Regions from separate parts of the Cellvibrio fontiphilus genome, predicted to be linked through region 2. Evidence: predicted binding sites of a transcription regulator. Region 2 holds the regulator's gene; the other holds the start of a gene.
The links. Region 2 encodes FNR, which switches genes on or off when oxygen is low (the NO sensors DNR and NnrR bind a similar motif). Its sites were predicted from a motif close to TTGATNNNNATCAA; they were not measured.

Region 1 (3,122 bases), on a different contig from region 2:
GCCGCGCCACTTAATTGACTGAGATCGGTCATGTCTGTCCCCTTAAGATACTTGCTGTGCGTTAAATAATGTTTCCTGCAGGCTTTTGATCTCTTCCGGGCGATCCACCAGTACGGCTTTTCTTGCCATCAGGAATAGCGTGCGCACATACGCAAATAACAGCACAACATAAAGCGTTACATAAATCGCCAGTGAAATGCCCACATTGGCGGCGGGTGTGGTGGTCACTGCATCGGCGGTGGTTAATACGCCGGTGACTAACCAGGGCTGGCGGCCAATTTCAGTTACGTACCAACCTGCAAGTGTGGCAAGCCAACCGGAGAAGGTCATGCCCACAAATATTTTTAATAACAGTGGCGATATTTCTTTGTTGCGCCAGTGCTGAAACACCGCCCACCAGGATACCAACAGCATCAGTACTCCTATGCCCACCATGATGCGGAAGCCGTAAAACAGCGGGGCAACCGGTGGATGAACGCCTGCAAATTCATTAATACCTTTTAATTCGCCATTGGCATCGTGGGTGAGAATCAAACTCGCCAGTTTTGGTATTTCAATTGCGAATTTATTGGTTTGTGTCTCTTTATCGGGAATGGCAAACAATACCAGCGGCGCACCTTTTTCGGTGTGCCATACGGCTTCAATGGCGGCGACTTTGGCAGGTTGGTGCTCCAGCGAATTCAAACCATGTATATCGCCCAGAAAAATTTGGAGCGGAATTAAAATGGCTGCCGCTATGCTTGCGGTTTTAAGCGCGAGGCGCGGTGCTGGTTTGTGATCGCCTTTTAAAATGCGATAGGCAGAGAGGCCAGCAATTAAAAACGCCGCCGTTAAACCTGAGGCAACCAGCATATGCGCTAAACGATAAGGCATGGATGGATTAAAAATAATCGCCAGCCAATCGGTGGGATAGGCCACACCATCGCGCAGTTCAAAACCGGTGGGGGTTTGCATCCATGAGTTGAGTGCGATGATCCAAAACGCCGACATAGTGGTGCCAAACGCGACTAAAAAAGTCGCCAGTGTATGTATGCGATTGGATACGCGATCAATACCAAACAACATAATGCCGAGGAAAGTTGCCTCTAAAAAAAATGCAGTCAGCACTTCATAACCCAGCAGCGGCCCGGCGATATTACCCACGGTTTCCATATAGCCCGGCCAGTTGGTGCCAAATTGAAAACTCATGGTGATACCACTGACCACGCCGAGTGCAAAGGTGAGCGCAAATACTTTTACCCAAAAGCGATAGGCGCGCATCCACACTTCATCGCCACTGCGGTTGTAGCGAATTTTGAAGTACAACAAAAACCAACAGAGTGCGATGGTGATGGTGGGAAATAAAATATGAAACGAAATATTCGCGGCAAATTGAATGCGTGAAAGGATCAGTGTGTCGAGCATGACATATACCTCGGTCAATTATTTCGTGGATTCTTTTTTGCCACCCAATAAACGATCCTTCATGTCGAGTACTTTGCCGATACTGCTACCTAGCTTGAGTAATTTGCCCAGGTTGGCTGAATCCAGCCGTTGGATTTCCTGTGTCCAGAGCGTAATCATTTCAATCAGCTCGTGCATTTCGCGCATCCGTTGCTGCGCGTATTCCTCCTCGGCGTTGGCGGGCTGCTCAATTAATAAATTGCGCAGGGTGGAAAGAGTCGGGTCTATTTCCCGTTTGCGGCGCTGTTCAATCAGGGTTTTGGCTATGTCCCACACATCGCCCGGCGCGGAATAAAATTCTTTGCGCTCACCGGGGCGATGCTGCAGCTTCACCAACTCCCAGGACATTAATTCTTTTAAACCCATGCTCACATTGGAGCGCGAAATGCCCAGTGCCTCGGTCATATCGTCGGCGCACAGCGGCTCTTTGCTCAGCACTAACAGGGCATACATTTGCCCCACGGTACGGTTGATCCCCCAGCGGCTCCCCATTTCACCAAAATGGAGGATGCAGGATTGGATCATTGGGGTGAGGGTAATCGGCATTTGTGGAATTCCTGTAATTTCAGTAATTACTGAAATTACAGGAATTCGTTGATCTAGGTCAAGTAAAATCTCGCCTCTGGCTATTGCTGAAGTAAGTGGAGTTGACAGCGTGGTTGTGCGCGGCTGGGCAGCAAAAGGGTAATATAGCCACCTTGTTCCTGTAGGCGCTTTGCCTATAGAAACTGACTATTGGAGTAGAGTGGTGATGAGTGAAGCCCCAAATGCCGAGTTAGCCAGCTTTTTTACCGACTGCCAGCAGGCATTTACTGCCGGCAAGTTACAGCGTTTGGTGCTGTCCAAATACAAAGGTGCCGAGGCGGATTTAAATCGTATTACTATTCGCCCGGTGCAGATAAAAGAGCAGCAGCTGCTGTCGTTTTTATACGACTATCGCACCAACCATGTGACTAAAAATTTCGCGCTCAGCGAGGCGGTCACGCAATTGCAGCAGTGGCTAGGTGCAGATTTCCACAACGCCCATCTAATTACTCATGAGTGGGAAATCCAAATAAGTTTCAGCAAAAAAGGTAAGGTGCTGATTAATAAAAATCGCAATAAAAATACTGCCGCAGCGGGCGCTCAAGCAGGCGCTGCGGTTGAGGTTGCACACAATCGCGCGAAACTGCGCTATGTGGAACAGGATCGACCTTACTTGCGCGAGTTGGGAATTACTGATGCGAATGGTCAAATCATTCCGGCTATGTCGCGCAAGTGGAAACAAATCAATAAATTTATTGAAGTGCTTTCTACGGCAATCCAGCAAACGGGGTTGGATAAACGCCGCGAATTACACATCGCTGATTTCGGTTCAGGCAAAGCTTATTTAACTTTTGCGGTACACGATTATTTAACGGCAAATCTCGGTGTGAAAACCCAGGTTACAGGGGTGGAGTTGCGGCAGGGCTTGGTGGATTTATGCAATCAAACCGCCCACAAATTGGCGCTGGCGGGAATCAAATTCGAACAGGGTGATGTGCAGCATTTTGCCGCACAAAATATCAATATTATGATTGCGCTACATGCCTGCGACACAGCAACTGACTACGCATTGAATATGGGCATTCGCACCGGCGCCGAGATTATTATGTGTTCGCCCTGTTGCCACAAACAAATCCGCCCGCAATTAAAAAGCC
Region 2 (3,122 bases):
ATGTACAGCCAAAATAATACCGCTCACCAACATAATGGTATTGATAATATGTGGTGCTATTTTGAATAGTTTTTTGTCAAGCATGGTTGAATGCATAAATAACCAGAGGCCGCGCACTACAAAAATCAATAATGAGAGAGCAACGAAGGTTAAATGCAGGTGTTTTAGAGCTAGGTACACGGTGGTTTCCTTTTTAATAATTTACGCCAAGAATTGGATCAACAGGGTTGTAGCAATAGAGATCAGTTGTCGGTGCTAAGTGCTTTGCCAACCAAGGTTAACATTTCATCGCGTAATGGCAATTTCAATGCGGCTTCGTGACCTTTGGTTGACATTTTGTTCCAGGTCTTCCGGATGATATCGATCAGTTTGGTTTCATCGTGTTTGCTGGCAAAATCTTCCAGATAAAATTCAATAAATACCAGACAGATAACATCTTCCAGTGTTTGCACTTCTTCATCGCGCTTCAAACTGCGTTTTAGCAACAGATCTTTCACGCGCGCGACCATGGTTTCATCGTAGCCTTCTTCAGCCATGATATTGCCGGCTATTTCACCGTGTAATTGGGCAAGATCCAGTCGCCATCTTTTGTAACCCGCACGATCCATAGGATAGTCAGCGCGAGGTATTTTCCAGCGACAAATATGCTGGCTGCGAGCGGCGAGCTGCAGTGCCTCTGAAGCTTGGGGGCAAAATACTTGCAGCTGCTTGCTCATTCGCTGCCCGTAAATCCATTCTTTGGCAACAGGCTTGCCGTCCACTATTTCAGTATTGGGGTCTTGCAGGTTGGCTCTATCAAACGCAGAGAGGGTGGCTTGCAAACGCGGGTTGCTAATCATTACGGATTCTCATGAAAGTTTTATGCTGCAATTTAGCAGTGGCCATCGCCATTAGCGATATTGCGGAGTAATTCCATATCGGTAATGAGTACTTCTTTTTTATCGACTGAAATAACATTTTGCTTTTGCAGGCGAGTGAAAATACGACTGACGGTTTCAATGGTTAAACCCAGGTAATTGCCTATGTCGGTGCGTGACATGGGCAGGCGGAATGCATTGGCCGAAAGTTGTCGGCGGCTATTGCGGCTGGAAATACTCAGTAATAATGCGGCTATGCGCTCTTCGGCACTGCTTTTGCTGAGTAAGGTAATAATCTGCTGGTCCTGGGTTATTTCACGGCTCATAAGTTGGAAGAAGTGACGTTGCAAATTAGGTATTTGTAAACTTAATTCTTCCATCCGATTGAAGGGGATTTCGCACACAGATGCGGTTTCCAGTGCGATTACGGAGTTGGTGTAACGGTTGTCAGCTATGCCATCCATGCCCACTACTTCTCCGGGCAAATAAAAACCGGTGACTTGCTCTTCTCCATTATCGCTCAGGGTCAGCGCCTTTACCGCACCGGAGCGTATTGCATAAACCGAGTGAAAATGGTCATTGGCGCGATAGAGATAATCGCCTTTTTGCAAAGGCTTACCGCGTTGGATGATACCGTTTAGGCGGTCGATATCCTCAATGTGCAAACTGATAGGTAGGCAAATGGTATTTAGCCGGCAATTACCGCAGCTGACTCGTTTATCGTGAGGACAGTTTGCATCTTGGGTTTTTACGATATTTTGATTAACTGTCATGGCGCCGGCACCTCGATTAATAGTCATGGTGCTAGCACTTGCACCACCAGATAAAAAGGGATTGTTGCAGCTTTACTGGAGGTGGTAAATAGTTGATTTAGCTCAAATGTGAGCGGAAATATCGGTATTGGGGCAACACTGGTTATTGATGTCGGCTTATAACCAAAAAGAAGGCTGGTTTGCTAAAAGAGCCTCTTTACTTGCAGTTGGCTCGATAATATATTGGATCTGCTGGTCAGTTAGCAGCATTATTTATGGTAAGTCGCATCGTTGTTCTAGCAGTAAAACTATTAGCACCTCGTTCTGTTTTTCATAAGTAAGATCTGAATTCACCAGCTTAATCCCTTGTGGAGTATTCATTTTTATTAAAAACACCGAGGTTAATTATGGCTAGAAGTACTGGTACCGTTAAATGGTTTAATGAATCCAAAGGTTTTGGTTTTATCGCAAGTGAAGCCGGGCAAGATGTATTTGTACACTACAGCGCTATCAGTGGTTCGGGTTTTAAAACCCTGGCTGAAGGTCAGCGTGTTGAGTTTGATGTGAAGCCGGGCCAAAAAGGTCCGCAAGCGGAAAACGTAATTGGTCTCTAATTCGTCTCGCTAGTTTGACCTGTCGCTCGACAGGCAACCTTCTAAAAACCGCACTCTATGTGCGGTTTTTTTATTACTGGGGATTGCTGGATTAATCTGCCACCATCACTTGGTTGCGCCCTGCAGCCTTAGCGGCGTACAACGCCCGGTCAGCTCGCGCTAGCCACTGGTTAAAGTTGTTGTCTTGCGGTGAAAAAATAGCGACTCCCAAACTGACGGTCACTTGTAAGGTATGGGTTTCGTGGTAGCCGACAGCAGTAGCCACACGAGCGCGTATTCGCTCGGCAAATTGTACTGCGCCACTGGTGTCGGTCTGGGGCAGTAAAATCACGAACTCTTCACCGCCATAGCGACTGGCGAGGTCCATGCCCCTGGCTTCAGCCTGAATTGCCCCGGCGATAGTACGGATGACCAAATCGCCTGCTGCGTGGCCATATCGATCATTAATGTTTTTGAAGTGATCTATATCCAGCAATACTAGCGCACTGCCGTTGCCGGTTCTTTTGGCGCGCTGCCATTCTTTGGTCAGGCGTTCATCCATGGTGCGACGGTTTAATAAACCCGTCAGCCCATCGATTTGCGCCAGGCTTTCCAGACGCTCATTGGCGCTGTGCAGTTCACGCAGCAACTTGTCGGTGGATTGCTGCCACCGGGTGAATAGTTGATAGCCAAAGAAGGCGATGAACAAAATTATCATCGCAAACACCCAGAAAAATACCCAGGTCGTCTGCTGTAATACCGAGATGGCATCTGTCACTGCGGAAGGATTCGCGGCGAGAGCCTGATTCAGGTTTGCATCTGCCAATTCAATGGTGGCCGCCCCATAAACCAGCACACTGGTGGATATGGCACCCAATAGCCGCAGCACTGAGCGGCGAACATTGCCACTGGCTGCCCGC

Region 1: a site for FNR is predicted at 2,038-2,051, ahead of ACFODX_RS02125 (GbsR/MarR family transcriptional regulator). Genes of this name have one in related genera too.

What each region holds. Positions count from the first base shown of each region.
Region 1 is NZ_JBHRTF010000002.1:50,800-53,921, reverse strand. It holds gene ACFODX_RS02135 (cytochrome d ubiquinol oxidase subunit II) at 1-32, opposite strand, end outside; gene ACFODX_RS02130 (cytochrome ubiquinol oxidase subunit I) at 43-1,404, opposite strand; gene ACFODX_RS02125 (GbsR/MarR family transcriptional regulator) at 1,423-1,983, opposite strand; gene ACFODX_RS02120 (class I SAM-dependent methyltransferase) at 2,195-3,122, shown strand, end outside.
Region 2 is NZ_JBHRTF010000006.1:250,275-253,396, forward strand. It holds gene ACFODX_RS14940 (SirB2 family protein) at 1-180, opposite strand, end outside; gene ACFODX_RS14945 (DUF4202 domain-containing protein) at 243-839, opposite strand; gene fnr (fumarate/nitrate reduction transcriptional regulator Fnr) at 872-1,630, opposite strand; gene ACFODX_RS14955 (cold-shock protein) at 2,017-2,223, shown strand; gene ACFODX_RS14960 (GGDEF domain-containing protein) at 2,315-3,122, opposite strand, start outside.